Regions from separate parts of the Starkeya nomas genome, predicted to be linked through region 3. Evidence: predicted binding sites of a transcription regulator. Region 3 holds the regulator's gene; each other region holds the start of a gene.
The links. Region 3 encodes HrcA, which represses chaperone genes, less so after heat shock. Its sites were predicted from a motif close to GTTAGCACTCNCNNNNNGNGAGTGCTAAC; they were not measured.
Positions count from the first base shown of each region.

Region 1: the regulator HrcA is predicted to act here: its motif matches at 3,082-3,110, upstream of groES (co-chaperone GroES).
Region 2: the regulator HrcA is predicted to act here: its motif matches at 1,417-1,445, upstream of groES (co-chaperone GroES).

Region 1 is NZ_CACSAS010000001.1:2,370,325-2,375,349, reverse strand. It holds gene STARVERO_RS11595 (ABC-type transport auxiliary lipoprotein family protein) at 41-676, shown strand; gene groL (chaperonin GroEL) at 946-2,583, opposite strand; gene groES (co-chaperone GroES) at 2,628-2,942, opposite strand; gene STARVERO_RS11580 (usg protein) at 3,248-3,562, shown strand; gene STARVERO_RS11575 (exopolysaccharide biosynthesis protein) at 3,689-4,291, shown strand; gene STARVERO_RS11570 (SDR family oxidoreductase) at 4,315-5,025, opposite strand, start outside.
Region 2 is NZ_CACSAS010000001.1:573,343-578,367, reverse strand. It holds gene groL (chaperonin GroEL) at 1-1,005, opposite strand, end outside; gene groES (co-chaperone GroES) at 1,052-1,348, opposite strand; gene STARVERO_RS02780 (phasin) at 1,645-2,133, opposite strand; gene STARVERO_RS02775 (phasin family protein) at 2,376-2,759, opposite strand; gene STARVERO_RS02770 (PAS domain-containing sensor histidine kinase) at 3,078-5,025, shown strand, end outside.
Region 3 is NZ_CACSAS010000001.1:4,046,957-4,051,981, forward strand. It holds gene coaA (type I pantothenate kinase) at 1-191, shown strand, start outside; gene STARVERO_RS19140 (alpha-ketoglutarate-dependent dioxygenase AlkB family protein) at 201-848, shown strand; gene STARVERO_RS19145 (hypothetical protein) at 897-1,877, shown strand; gene grpE (nucleotide exchange factor GrpE) at 1,956-2,588, opposite strand; gene hrcA (heat-inducible transcriptional repressor HrcA) at 2,671-3,771, opposite strand; gene rph (ribonuclease PH) at 3,953-4,666, shown strand; gene STARVERO_RS19165 (non-canonical purine NTP pyrophosphatase) at 4,663-5,025, shown strand, end outside.

The DNA.
Region 1 (5,025 bases), 1.7 Mb from region 3:
GATGGGGCTCTGGGGAACTCACGGGGGCAGGGGAGCAAACGTGACCTTTGACGAGACCGGTCGCAGCAAGCCGGGACACAGGCTTGCCGCGTGCGCCAGCGTGCTGGCTGTTGCCCTGACGCTGGGTGGATGCGGCGCGCTGCTCGCCGGCGGCGACAAATCGGTGCCGACCTTCGACCTGACGGCTCCCGGAGACTTCAGCGCGCCACGCCGCGGTACGGGACTGCTGGTGATCGGCCCGCCGAGCGCGCTGCAGGTGCTGGATACCGAGCGGATCGTCGTCGAGCCGGCGCCGGGCCAGATCACCTATCTCGACCGTGCCCAGTGGAGCGACCGCCTGCCGGCGCTGTTCCAGGCGCGGCTGATCGAGTCCTTCGAGAACGGCAATCGCGGCCGCTCGGTCGGGCGTGCGGGCGACGGGCTCAGCGCCGACTACACGCTCCTGTCGGACCTCCGTGCCTTCGGGCTGCGTACCTCGGACGGGAGTGCCGAGGCCGTGGTCGAGGTGTCGGTGAAGATCGTCGCCAGCAGCACGGGCCGGATCGCCGCGGCCGAGGTGTTCAGGGCCACGGCGCCGGCCGCCTCCACGAGCGGGCCCGATGCGACACGGGCTATCGACGCGGCCTCGGACGAGGTGTTCGTCGAGATCGTGCGCTGGGCATCGAGTCGTTTCTGAGGGTTACGGCCGATTCTTGAAGTGGAGGACGAGCCCGGCTTCGGCCGGGCTTTTTGTTATCGGTACGGGTGCCCAGATCCTCTCGATCTGTGTGTGTGCGGATCTTTCGACGGAAACAAAAAAGGCGCGGCTCGCGCCGCGCCTTTCTGCATTCGAAGGCAATTCGACTTCGATCAGAAGTCCATCCCGCCCATGCCGCCGCCCGCTGAAGTCGGCTAATGCCGACTTCAGGTTTCTGGCGTTTCGCCGGGCGGCTTCGGTGGGCGTCCTCAGAAGTCCATGCCGCCCATGCCGCCGCCCGGCATGGCCGGGGCGGGAGCGGCCTTCTTCGGCAGCTCGGCGATCATCGCCTCGGTGGTGATGAGCAGCGAGGCGACCGAGGCCGCGTTCTGCAGAGAGGAGCGCAGGACCTTGGCCGGGTCGATGACGCCCGCCTTGAACATGTCCACATACTCGCCCGACTGCGCGTTGAAGCCGTAGGCGTAGGTGTCCTTCTCAAGGATCTTGCCGACGATCAGGGAGCCGTCCTCGCCAGCATTGCTGGCGATCTGACGGGCCGGGGCCTGAATGGCGCGGCGCACGATGTCGACGCCGGTCTTCTGGTCGGGATTGGCGGTCTTGATACCGTCCAGCGCCTTGGTGGCACGCAGCAGGGCGACACCGCCGCCCGGCAGGATGCCTTCCTCGACGGCTGCGCGGGTGGCGTGCAGCGCGTCGTCCACGCGGTCCTTCTTCTCCTTGACCTCGACCTCGGTGGCGCCGCCGACGCGGATCACCGCGACGCCGCCCGCGAGCTTGGCCAGACGCTCCTGGAGCTTCTCACGGTCGTAGTCCGAGGTGGTCTCCTCGATCTGCGCCTTGATCTGCGCGACGCGGCTCTCAATGTCCTTCTTGGCGCCGGCGCCGTCGACGATGGTGGTGTTCTCCTTCTCGATCACCACCTTCTTGGCGCGGCCGAGCATGGCGAGGGTCACCGTGTCGAGCTTGATGCCGAGATCGTCGGAGATCGCGGTGCCGCCGGTCAGGATGGCGATGTCCTGCAGCATGGCCTTGCGGCGGTCGCCGAAGCCCGGCGCCTTCACGGCCGCGACCTTCAGGCCGCCGCGCAGCTTGTTGACGACGAGCGTGGCCAGGGCCTCGCCCTCGACGTCCTCGGCGATGATCAGCAGCGGCTTGGAGGTCTGCACGACGGACTCGAGGACCGGCAGCAGCTCCTGAAGGCCGGAGAGCTTCTTCTCGTGGATGAGGATATAGGGGTCCTCGAACTCGACCCGCATCTTCTCGGCATTGGTGATGAAGTAGGGCGAGAGGTAGCCGCGGTCGAACTGCATGCCCTCGACGACGTCGAGCTCGGTGTCGGCGGTCTTGGCTTCCTCGACGGTGATAACGCCCTCGTTGCCGACCTTTTGCATCGCCTCGGCGAGGAACTTGCCGACATCGGCGTCGCCATTGGCGGAGATGGTGCCGACCTGGGCGATCTCGGCGTTGGAGGTGACCTTGCGGGCGTTCTTCTTCAGGTCGGCGACGATCGCCTCGACGGCGAGGTCCACACCGCGCTTGAGGTCCATCGGGTTCATGCCGGCGGCGACCGACTTGGCGCCTTCCTTCACGATGGCCTGGGCCAGCACGGTGGCGGTGGTGGTGCCGTCGCCGGCGAGGTCATTGGTCTTCGAGGCCACTTCGCGCACCATCTGGGCGCCCATGTTCTCGAACTTGTCCTCGAGCTCGATCTCCTTGGCGACGGTGACGCCGTCCTTGGTGATGCGCGGGGCGCCGAAGCTCTTCTCGATGACGACGTTGCGGCCCTTCGGGCCGAGCGTGACCTTCACCGCGTTGGCGAGAATGTCGACGCCGCGCAGCATCTTCTCGCGCGCGTCGCCAGCGAACTTAACTTCCTTGGCAGACATGTTTCTTTCTCCGGTGAAGCGTTGCGAGCAGCGTCAGGGCTGCCTCACGCGGCCTTCTTGGCCGCGGTGGTGCCTTCCAGCACGCCGAGAATGTCGGCTTCCTTCATGATGAGGTAATCGACGCCGTCGATCTTGACCTCGGTGCCCGACCACTTGCCGAACAGCACGCGGTCGCCGGCCTTGAGGTCGGGCGGCACGAGCTTGCCGGCCTCGTCGCGGCCGCCGGGGCCGACGGCGACGACCTCGCCCTGCGAGGGCTTTTCCTTGGCGGTGTCGGGAATGATGATGCCGCCCGCGGTCTTCTCTTCCGCATCGATGCGCTTGACCACGACCCGGTCATGCAGGGGACGGAACTTCATCGGTTCTCTCCAAATCCTGAACGATCGCTTGATCCGGCAAGGCGCGGCTGGCGAGGACATGCGCCCCACGTTCCCGGCGGCTTGCCGTGGGGACATCTAGGCGGCGGGAAAATGCCGCGCAAGGTGCGCCCGGGAAAAAATTAGCAGTCATCAGCGGTGAGTGCCAACGGTTAATCCGCCGCTTTGTCAGCACTCCGTCGTCTATGCTGCCAAGGCATTGATATCGAAGGTTAATTTAGAAATTAACCTTGCCGAAGGACGGGGCTGGCCGCACAATCGGATTCGTTCGCGAAAGGAGGTTCCGCATGGCAGGACATGGGGCATCGCCGCAGGGCGTGGCGTCGCAGGGAGCGGTATCGGAGGATTTCCGCCGGCAGCTCGCAGGCTACGGGCTGACCACCGCGCAGATCCTCTACCGCATGCCGGATCATCCGGCGATCCTGCAAACCTATCTCTGGCAGCACTACGACCTGTGCCCGCATTTTCCCGAGCTGAACCGTTTCCTGGAGTTCTGGAAGCGGGAGCTGGAGGGGCCGCTGCACTCGGTGACCATCGCCCATGCACGGCTCGTCAAGCCGGCGGAATTGCGCAGCGTGGACGGCGTGTTCCGCCTGAACTGAGCCGATATCACCAACGGGCCTTTTGACCGGGCTGCCCTCTTCTTGTCGCTTCCGACGTGCTATGAGGGCGGCGAAATGGGTGCCGCCCCCGGTGTCCGTATCGGAAGCAGGCACCTGGTCAGGCCCTTGGATCATCGCTCACCGCGCACGTCGGAGCTGCTCTCCGCGATCGTCACCGCCCATTCGGCGGAACGCATCGGCGTGGGCGAGATCGTGCACGCCCTGCGCAACCGCGCCTTCGGCCTGTCGATCCTGCTGCTCGGCCTGCCCAACTGCCTGCCGATGCCGCCGGGCCTGCCGGTCATCTGCGGCGTGCTGCTGTGTCTCGTCGGCGTGCAGATGGTGATGGGGCGCGATGAGCTCTGGCTGCCGCGCTGGCTGGCAAACCGGACGATCTCGCGCGCGCTGCTGGAGAAGATCGTCAACGGCTCGCTGAAATGGATCCGCCGCTTCGAGGGCTATTCGCGCCCGCGGCTGCCCTATTTCTCCTCGCCGTCGGCGCGCTTCGTGCTGGGCGGCATGGTGGTGCTGCTCGGCCTGCTGCTGCTGCTGCCGATCCCGATCTTCGGCAATCTGCCGCCGGGCATCGCCGTCGTCATCCTCGGCCTCGGGCTGGTGGAGCGCGACGGCGTGTTCATCGCCGCCGGCGTCGTCGCCACGCTGATCAGCCTCGGCGTCATGGGCCTGTTGAGCTGGCTGCTGTTCCAGGGCGCGCTGGCCGTCATCTGACGTCCCGCCCGCCGGCTGGCGTCTCACCCCCGCCCGACGAAGGGAGCGCTGGTCGCCATGATGGTCATGGTCAGCACGTTGGCGTCGAGCGGTAGGCTCGCCATGTAGGCGACGGCGCGGCCGGCGTGGACGGGATCGAAGGTCGGCTCGACCATGATCTGGCCGTTGGCCTGGAGGATGCCGGTCTTCATTTTCACCGCCATGTCGGTGTCGGCATTGCCGATATCGATCTGCCCGCAGGCGATGTTGTGGGCCCGGCCTTCCAGCGCCACCTGCTTGGTGAGGCCGGTGACGGCGTGCTTGGTTGCCGTGTAGGGGCCGGTCAGCGGGCGCGGGGCGTGGGCGGAGATCGAGCCGTTGTTGATGATGCGGCCGCCCTTGGGGTCCTGCGCCTTCATCAGCCGGATGGCGTGCTGGGTGCACAGGAACACGCCGGTGAGGTTCACATTCACCACGCGCTGCCAGTCTTCCAGCGGAATGTCCTCGATCGGCGTCGCGGCGGACCAGCCGCCGGCATTGTTGAACAGGACGTCCAGCCGGCCGAAGCGCGCGGCGATGGTGTCGAACAGGGCGGAGACGGAGGCGGGGGCGCTGATGTCCGCGGTGACGACGTGCCCCTTGCCGTCGAGGCTCGCCGCCACGGCGTCGAGCGGCTCGGCCCGGCGCCCGGTGAGCACGACGGTGAAGCCGGCCTCGCCAAGGGCGAGCGCGGCGGCCTTGCCGATGCCGGTGCC
Region 2 (5,025 bases), 3.5 Mb from region 3:
GCCATCGACGATGGTGGTCTTTTCCTTCTCGATGATCACCTTCTTGGCGCGACCGAGCATGGCGAGGCCGACGCTCTCCAGCTTGATGCCGAGCTCTTCGGAGATCACCTGACCGCCGGTCAGGATGGCGATGTCCTCGAGCATGGCCTTGCGGCGGTCGCCGAAGCCGGGCGCCTTCACGGCCGCGACCTTCAGGCCGCCGCGCAGCTTGTTGACGACGAGCGTGGCCAGGGCCTCGCCCTCGACGTCCTCGGCGATGATCAGCAGCGGCTTGCCGGACTGCACGACCTGCTCGAGGACCGGCAGGATCGCCTGCAGGCCGGAGAGCTTCTTGTCGAAGATGAGCATGTACGGATCTTCCAGATCCACGGTCATCTTCTCGGCATTGGTGATGAAGTAGGGCGAGAGGTAGCCGCGATCGAACTGCATGCCCTCGACGACCTCGAGCTCGGTCTCGGCGGTCTTGGCTTCCTCGACGGTGATGACGCCCTCGTTGCCGACCTTCTGCATCGCACCGGCGATCATCTCGCCGATCGAGGCATCGCCGTTGGCGGAGATGGTGCCGACCTGAGCGACCTCGTCGGTGTTCTTCACCTTCTTGGCGCGCTTGGAGATGTCCTTGATGGCCTCGGCGACGGCGAGATCGACGCCGCGCTTCAGGTCCATCGGGTTCATGCCGGCGGCGACCGACTTGGCGCCCTCGCGGACGATGGCCTGGGCGAGCACGGTGGCGGTGGTGGTGCCGTCGCCGGCGAGGTCGTTGGTCTTGGAGGCAACCTCACGCACGAGCTGCGCGCCGAGGTTCTCGAACTTGTCCTCGAGCTCGATCTCCTTGGCGACCGACACGCCGTCCTTGGTGATGCGGGGAGCGCCGAAGCTCTTCTCGATGACGACGTTGCGACCCTTCGGGCCGAGCGTGACCTTCACCGCGTTGGCAAGAATGTCGACGCCGCGCAGCATGCGCTCGCGGGCATCGCCGGCGAATTTTACGTCCTTGGCAGCCATGTGGCCTACTCCTGAATGGTGTTGCGTCGAGGGTCTTCAGCCAGCGTCAGCCGACGATGCCCATGACGTCGGATTCCTTCATGATCAGCAGGTCCTGACCGTCGATCTTGACCTCGGTGCCCGACCACTTGCCGAACAGCACCTTGTCGCCGGCCTTGACGTCGAGCGGCACGAGCTTGCCGGCCTCGTCGCGGCCGCCGGGGCCGACGGCGACGACTTCGCCCTGCGAGGGCTTTTCCTTGGCGCTGTCGGGAATGATGATGCCGCCTGCGGTCTTTTCCTCGGCATCGAGGCGCTTCACCACGATGCGGTCATGCAGGGGGCGGAACTTCAGCTTGGCCATCGGTTGATCCTCGGTCTTCCTGTCTCGCGCCGGCATGGCGCTCGTGAGCAGCAATAGGCTGGGCAGTTAGTAGCACTCTTCCCAAACGAGTGCCAAACCGCCGCCGAGATAGGCAGGCCGCGAAGGGGTGTCAAGGCACGCCGGCGCGGGAAAAACGCCGGACGCGAGCGTTTTTTCGGCGCAGCTTTCCCGGCGCTTCGGCACGCACGAAAAAACCCGGCCCGCATGGCGGACCGGGTTTTCCCGAACAGCTTTCCGAGCAGGCCGCGACGACGAGCGCGGCACCGCGACGGCGATCAGACCGACTTCTTGATGGTCTTCTCGACCGAGGCCTTGATCGGCTCGGCGGTGTCGGTCGCCACCTTCTGGGCGATGGTCGACAGTTCCTTGGCCTGGGCCGACAGCACGTCGAACTGCTTGCGCAGATGACCGGTGGAAAGCTCGACGGCCTCGGAGACGGACTTCGCACCGAGCAGCGCGCCGACATAGTCGAAGGCCGCGTTCACGTTGGTGCGCAGCGACTCCAGCGCCACGGCATTGTATTCGGCCACGCCCTTGGAAGCGGTCGAATAGGCATCTTCCAGCAGGTCGGTGGTCTCTTCGGCGCTCGACTTCAGCTTCTCGTAAGCGTCGCGCGCGCTCTGCACGCCCTTCTCGGCCATCTCCCGCACGACGGCGGGCACTTCGAGGTTGGCCGGGATGTCGAGCTTCGGCAGCGCCGCTTCGAAAGCGGACGTGGCGGCCTTGGCGGCCTTCTTCGGGGTGGCGGTGGTGGCCTCAACCATGGGTTCTCTCCTCGCATACGCGGCGAAACCAGAAAGGCGACAGCCGCTCCCGCGCGGGCGGCCACGCCGTGACCGGCAGACGCAGCGTCAGGAGCGGTTCCCGATGCCCTGCCATGTCTCGTACGCCATAATTGTGCACTGCAATATCATATTGCAATGCACAATCAACCCGACTGAGCGATTTTTTCGTCACTGCGCTGGAAATAGGTCGCCATGCGCCGTTCGGGAGACCCGGACAGGGACTATTTCCCCGTCTTCTTCCCGGTGGCGAGGCCCGTGGCGGCACCGGCATGCTCGCCGATGGTCTTGGCCTGCTCGGTGAGGCGCGAGGCCTGCTCCTTCACATATTCCGCATGCAGGCGCGCCCATTCGTCGACCGTGGAGGCCTTGGCAAGGCGAGAGGCGAAGTCGAACCCGGCCGCGATATTCTCTTCCGCGAATTCCAGCGTGGTCCGGCCAAGATCACGCGCACTGTCATGCGCCACGTCGAGCTGACGCCCGGCATCGTCGAGCGCCTTGTGCGCCGCATTGAGGAAGCCATCGATCGCCGCGCGCGCCTGATCCACGCCCTGCTCGGCGATGGTACGCAGCTCCGGAGGGATTTCGAGTTTCGGGTCATCGGCCATCGCGCAAACTCCCTCCTGAATGGTGCTTTTATGGTAATCGCTCCCGGCCGCCGATCAATTCGGGCCTATGCCTACGACGAAAGTATTATATGCGTCGCAAAAGGCAATCGAAATCGGCCGCGCATCGTCTCGCCGGTTGCAACTGATTAACCGGGATCGGTGGGAACCGATTAACCGGAAACGATGAAGCTGGCGCGACAAGGGCCGGTCCGCATGGCACCGGACGCCGGCCCGCACTATTGTTAGGCTTCAGCGGTGGACCGTCCCTCGGCCCGCCATCTGCTTCCGGCTTGGGCCGGCGGGATCATTCGGACGACGATGAACACACCGATGGACGGTTTCGGCGGCGCGGCGATCGAAGCGCTGCGTGCTCAGGCGGCCACCGCTCTTGCGGCGGCGGCGCCGGCCGTTCTCGTGCATGCCGATGGCACGCTCATCGCCGCCAACGCTGCCGGCCGAGCAGTTCTGGACGAGGCGAGCGCCGCCGCCTTCGCCGTCCGGCTCGCCCCCGGCCTGCGTCCCGGCCGCCCGGCGCGCATGGAACGCCTGCGCCTGCCGGGCCGGCTCACTCCCGCCACCTTCGCCTGCAGCCTGCTCGTCTCGGGCACCGCCCGGGCCGTCCTGCTCGTCGGACTGGATGCGGTGCCCGCCATCGAGGCGGCGGCACCGGCCAGCGTGGGGCCGGCGCCGGCCGAGCAGCCCACCGCCCCTGTCCTGCCTGCGCGTTTCACCTGGCGCACCGGCCTTGACGCGCGGCTCGGCGCCGTCGACCCCCGCCTTGCCGCCGCGCTGGGCCGCACGCCCGAGGATCTCGCCGGCCTCGACTGGCACGCGCTCGGCGCGCCCGGCGCCCACCGGGCGGTGCTGGAAGGGCTCAGCTTCAATCATCTGCCGGTGCTGCTGCCGACGACCCACGGCGATGCGCTCGACATCGAGCTTGGCGGCGCGCCCATCCGCGGCGAAGGTATGCGCGGTTTCGGCATCGTGAAGGGTCGCCAGCCGGTCCCCGCCGGGCTCGTCCGCGAGGCCGCGCCGGAACCCGTGACACCAACCGCGCCGGCGCGCATGGCGACGCCTCAGCCGCCGGTCGCTCCCGCACCTCCTGCCGCGCCCATGCCTCCCGCCGCGACGGAAGGCCAGCCGCCGGTTCGTGTCACGCTCAGCATCGTGCCTTCCGCGCCCAATGTCGTGCCACTGCGCGGCAATGGCGAAGGAGCCCGCACCGACAACGGCCGTGGCGAGAACGCGCGTGCCTCATGGGAGGGCCTCTCCAACGGCGAGCGCAACGCTTTCCGCGAGATCGCCCGCGCGCTCGGTGCCCGGCTGGAGGGTGTCGACGATTTCGGCGATCTTCCCGCATCGGAAGTTCCCACCCCTGCCGAGGAGGCGCAGGCCCCCGACAACGCGCAGGAAGCCACCACTCCGGAAGCACCGACCTTCCGCGACGAGGCCGCCGCCCCCTCGCCTCCGGTGTCGATACCGCCCTCCGTCATCGCTCCGGCCACGCCGGCTCCACGGCCGGAGCCGGACGGGCTGCAGCGGGTGCTGGCCGATGGCGAGCGCCCGGTCCTCGACCGCCTGCCGCTCGGCATGATCGCCTTCCGGGGCGACCGCCTGCTCTATGCCAACCGCGCTCTGCTCGACTGGACCGGCCATGCCGACCTTGCCGCGCTGGAAGCTGCCGGCGGCCTCGCCGCCCTGTTCGGCGATGCACCGGAAGCCGATGAGGATGATGGACGCGCACTGACCATCACGACCGCCGCCGGTCTCCCGATAACTGTCGAGGCCCGGTTGATGTCCGCCCCGTGGGAGGGCGGCATGGCGATGCTCTATGTTCTTCACCGCGTCGCGGGCGCGCCCGTCAGCCCGGCCGTCGAGGCGGACGAGCGCCTGCGCCAGGCCGAACTGGCCCTGCGCGAGGCGGAAAGCTCCAGTCGCGAACTGCGCGCCATCCTCGACACCGCGACGGACGGCGTGGTGCTGATCGACGCCGCCGGCACCATCCTGTCGATGAACCATCCGGCGGAAGCCCTGTTCGGCTTCAACGCCGGCGACGTGAAGGGCGAGGCCTTCACCCTGCTGCTGGCGCCCGAGAGCCACCGCGCCGCTGTCGACTATCTCGACGGCCTCGCCTCCAACGGCGTCGCCAGCGTGCTGAACGACGGACGCGAGGTGATCGGCCGCGTGCGCGAGGGCGGGCTGATCCCGCTGTTCATGACCGTGGGCCGGGTCGGCGAGGACCCGACCAAGTTCTGCGCTGTGCTGC
Region 3 (5,025 bases):
CCAAGGCCTATTTCCACCGCTATGCCAGCCTGTCCGGGACGGAGGCCGACGCCACCGCCCGCTCCATCTGGCGGTCCATCAACCTCGTGAACCTGCGCGAGAACATCCTGCCCACCCGCCAGCGCGCCGACCTCATCCTGCGCAAGGGCGGCGACCATGAGGTCGAGGCGGTCGCGCTGCGCAAGCTCTAGGCGCCGCCAATGGCCCCGTCCCCGGTGGAGATCGTGCCCGGCTGCTTCTACTGGCCCGGCTGGTTCGACCGCGGCGAGCAGGAGGCGCTGGCCGAGGATCTGCGGCAGGTACTGGCGCAGGCGCCGCTGTTCACGCCGCGCATGCCGAGGACCGGCCAGCCCTTCTCGGTGCGCATGTCGAATTGCGGGCCGCTGGGCTGGGTGTCGGACGAGACCGGCTACCGCTATCAGCCGACCCATCCCGAGACCGGGGCGCCCTGGCCGCCCATCCCCGCGCGCCTGCTGGCGGCGTGGCGGGCGCTGGCCGGCTCGCCATGGGCGCCGGAGGCCTGCCTGATCAACTGGTACGCGCCGGGCGCGCGCATGGGCCTGCATCAGGACCGCGACGAGGAGGAGTTCAGTGCCCCGGTGCTGTCGCTCTCACTGGGCGACACGGCGCTGTTCCGCGTCGGCGGCACGTCGCGCAAGGATCCCACGCGCTCCGTCCGCCTCGCCTCCGGCGACGCATTGCTGCTGTCGGGCCCGGCGCGGCTGGCCTTTCACGGCATCGACCGCATCCTGCCGGATACGTCGACCTTGCTGAAGCAGCCCGGCCGCATCAATCTGACGTTACGACGGGTGCATCGTGGCGAGGCGTGCGAAATTCCGCCTTGTTGAGCCCGCAGAAACGGCGAAGTTCGAGCTATCGATTCTGAAGGATTGCGCATGCGCCTTGTTGTCCCCATTGCCGCCGCCGCTTTTTCCCTTCTGGCCTGCTGCCTTCCCGCCGCCGCGGCCAACGCGCAGGCCGTCTTTCCCAATCAGGGATCGATCGGTCTCGTGCCGCCGGAGGGCATGAGCGAGATACCCGGCGTGCCGGGCTTCCAGGATCGCGCGGCCAAGGCCTCGATCCTCGTGCTGGAAATGCCGAAGCGGGCTTTCGCCGAGATCACCAGCGACGTCGCCGCGAAGGAGCTGCAGAAGCAGGGCGTGACGGTGGAGGAACGCCGTGACGTGGAGCTTCCCGACGGCATCAAGGCGGTGCTGCTCAAGGGCTACCAGGCGGTCGGCAGCGAGGCGCTGAAGAAGTGGATTCTCATCGCCGGGGGCAAGGAGCAGACCGGCATGGTGACGGTCCAGTTTCCCGAGCCGACATCGGCCCGCTACAGCGACGAAACGATCGAATCGTCGCTGCGCTCGGTCGTGTTCCGCGCGCCGCCGAGCACCGAGGAGTTGCTGGCACGCCTGCCCTTCACCCTCGGCGACCTCTCCGGCTATCGCGTGCTGAAGGTGCTCGGCAACAGCGCCGTGCTGCTGACCAAGGATGACGGCAAGAAGGCGGACGGCAAGGCCGGTGACGGCGAGCCCGACATGGCCGGCAACGCGTTCTTCATCGTCGCCGCCGGTCCCGGCGACATCCGCGAGGAGGAGCGCGAGAGCGTCGCCAAGCGCGCCATCTCCAGCGTGCCGGGCGTGAAGGAGCTGCGCGTCGAGCGCGGCGGCCCACTGCGCATTGGCGGCCAGGCCGGCTTCGAGCTGGTCGGCAAGGGCCTCGACATGAAGACCGACAAGCCGCTGAAGGTCGCCCAGTGGCTGCGCTTCGGCCGCACCAGCTATCTGCGCATGGTCGGCGTCGCGCCCGAGGAGAATTTCGACGCCGATTTCACCGCCATGCGCGGCCTGCGCGACAGCATCGAGATGCGCTGAGGCTCCTCCGCTTCGCAAACGAAAAGGCCGGGCGGTTTCCCGCCCGGCGCTTGTCGTCACGATCTGGGATGGCGCCGATCAGCCCTCGGCGGCGGGGGTCTCGACCGGCGCGGCCTTGGGGCCGCCCTTGGAGACGCCGACCAGTGCCGGGCGCAGCACGCGCTCGCCGATCTTATAGCCGGGCTGGATGACCTGCACGACCGTGCCGGAAGGCACCTCGGCGTTCGGCACCTCGAACATCGCCTGGTGCAGGTTCGGATCGAACTTGGCGCCCTCCGCCTCGATGCGGGCGACGCCGTGCTTGCCCAGCGTCTGCGTCAGCGCGCGCGAGGTCAGCTCGATGCCGTCGAGCAGCGTCTTCAGCGTGCCCTCGGCCTTTTCGCGCGCCTCGGCGTCGATGACCCCGAGCGCCCGCTCGAAATCGTCGGCGACCGTGAGCACGTCGCGGGCGAAGCCGGTGATGCCGTAGACCTTGGCATCGGCGACCTCGCGCTCGGCGCGACGGCGCACATTGTCGGCCTCGGCGAAGGCGCGCAGGAACTTGTCCTTGAGCGTGGCGACCTCGGCCTCCAGCCGCTCCTTCTCGGCGGCGAGCTGGCTGGCGAGGTCTTCGGGCGCTGCCGTAGTCTCCGCCGTTTCGGGAGTCGGCGCCGCCACGTCGGGCCGGTCAGCGTCGGGCTGGTCAGCCGGGTTGCGGTTGTCGTCGCTCATAAGCACCTCGTCGGGAGAATGGATTTGCCGGCGGAGCGTCGTTCCGCGGACGCCCGCCATATCGGGTCGGGGACAGGAAAAATCAAGCCGCGTCAATTCCCGGGCCGGCCAGCACGCGGCTGACGACACGGGCGGTGAAGTCGACCATCGGCACGATCCGGGCATAGTTCAGCCGCGTCGGCCCGATGACCCCGAGCACGCCGACCACCCGCCCCTGCCCGTCGCGATAGGGCGCGACGATGGTGGACGAGCCGGACAGCGAGAACAGCTTGTTCTCCGAGCCGATGAAGATGCGCAGCCCCTGCGCGCCCTCGGCGCGGCCCAGCAGGTCGACCACCTCCTGCTTGGCTTCGAGGTCGTCGAACAGCAGCCGCACCCGCTCCAGATCCTCGATCGCCCGGAGGTCGTGGAGCAGCCGCGTCTGGCCGCGCACGATGAGTCGCCGCTCCGCCGTGTCGCCGCCGGACCAGCTTGCGAGGCCGGTCTCCACCACCCGCGCGGTCAGCTCGTCGAGCTCGGCGCGGCGGGCAGTGAGTGTGCGCTCCACCTCGCCGCGCAGCTCGGCCAGCGTGCGCCCGCGCGTCAGCGAGGCGAGAAAGTTCGTCGCCTCCACCAGCGCCGAGACCGGCAGGCCGACCGGCAGCGGCACGAGGCGGTTCTCCACCTCCCCGTCCTCGGAGACGAGGATCAGCAGCGCCCGCGTCGCGTCGAGCGGCACGAATTCGATGTGCTTGAGCCGTACATCCGTCTTGCCGGTGGTGACGACGCCGGCGCCGCGCGACAGGCCGGAAAGCAGGTTCGAGGCTTCCGCCAGCACGCCATCCACGGTCTGGGCGCGGGCGGCGGCGCGCACCTGCGTCTCGATGGAGTTGCGCTCATCCTCGGAGACGTCGCCGATCTCCAGCAGCGCGTCGACGAAGAAGCGCAGTCCGCGCTCGGTCGGCAGCCGGCCGGCGCTGGTGTGAGGAGCGTAGATCAGCCCGGCCGCCTCGAGGTCCGCCATCACGTTGCGCACGGAGGCGGGCGAGAGCGTCATCGGGATGAGGCGGGAGATGTTGCGCGAGCCCGCCGGCTCGCCCGTGGCGAGATAGGTCTCGACGATCTGGCGGAAAATCTCGCGCGAGCGTTCGTCGAGCCGGGCGAGCTGCGGCGCGGCAGCGGACAGCAGAGGTTCGATGGGCATTGCGAGCCTGTGGTTCCGGTCGGTCGATCCCGTTGGTCGTGTCCTATTATCTCGGTAATCGGGCGGTGGGTTCAAGCGCTCTGGTCCGGCGCCGTCCCCGGTCATTGCACCGGCGCGGCCGCGCCCTTACAAGGGCCGGCCAGAGGGGTCCCGCCGACCCGCGTTTCAGGAGACCGCCCGCATGCGCCCTTCCCGCCGCCTTCCCGACGAGATGCGCTCCGTCAGCTTCGAGCGCGGCGTGCTGCGTCATGCCGAGGGCTCCTGCCTGGTGAAGTTCGGCGAAACCCATGTGCTGGTGGCTGCGACGCTGGAAGAGCGCCTGCCGCCGTGGCTCAAGGGCCAGGGCCGCGGCTGGGTGACGGCGGAATACGGCATGCTGCCGCGCGCCACCCATGAGCGCACCCGCCGTGAGGTGACGACCGGCAAGCCGTCCGGCCGCACCCAGGAGATCCAGCGCCTCATCGGCCGCTCGCTGCGCGCGGTGGTGGACCTCGAAAAGCTCGGCGAGCGTCAGATCACCGTCGATTGCGACGTCATCCAGGCCGATGGCGGCACCCGCACCGCCTCCGTCACCGGCGCGTGGATCGCGCTGCATGACTGCCTGAGCTGGATGAAGTCGCGCGGCATGATCCCAGCCGTTCCGCTGCGCGACCATCTGGCCGCCGTTTCCTGCGGCATCATCGACGGCGAGCCGCGCCTCGATCTCGACTACGCCGAGGATTCGGAGGCGCATACGGACGTGAATTTCGTGATGACCGGCTCCGGCGGCTTCGTCGAGGTGCAGGGAACCGCGGAGAAGACGCCCTTCACCGAGGACGAGTTCAACGCCATGCTGGGCCTCGCCCGCAAGGGCATCACCAAGCTGGTCGATCTGCAGAAGCTGGCCGTATCATGAGCAGCGAGCCGCATCGGCGCCTCGAAGGACGCATCGTCATCGCCACGCATAATCCGGGCAAGCTGGAGGAAATGCGAGGCCTGCTGGCGCCCTACGGAGTCGATGCCGTCTCGGCCGGCGAGCTCGGCCTGCCCGAGCCCGATGAGACCGGCCTCACCTTCGCCGAGAACGCCCGCATCAAGGCGGTCGCCGCCGCCAGGGCGTCCGGCCTGCCGGCCTTCGCCGATGATTCCGGCCTGTGCGTGGACGCGCTCGGCGGCGCGCCGGGGCTCTACACCGCCCGCTGGGCGGGGCCGGAGAAGGACTTCATGGCGGCGATGACCCGCGTGGAAGAGGAGCTGCGCGAAGCCGGGGCGGAG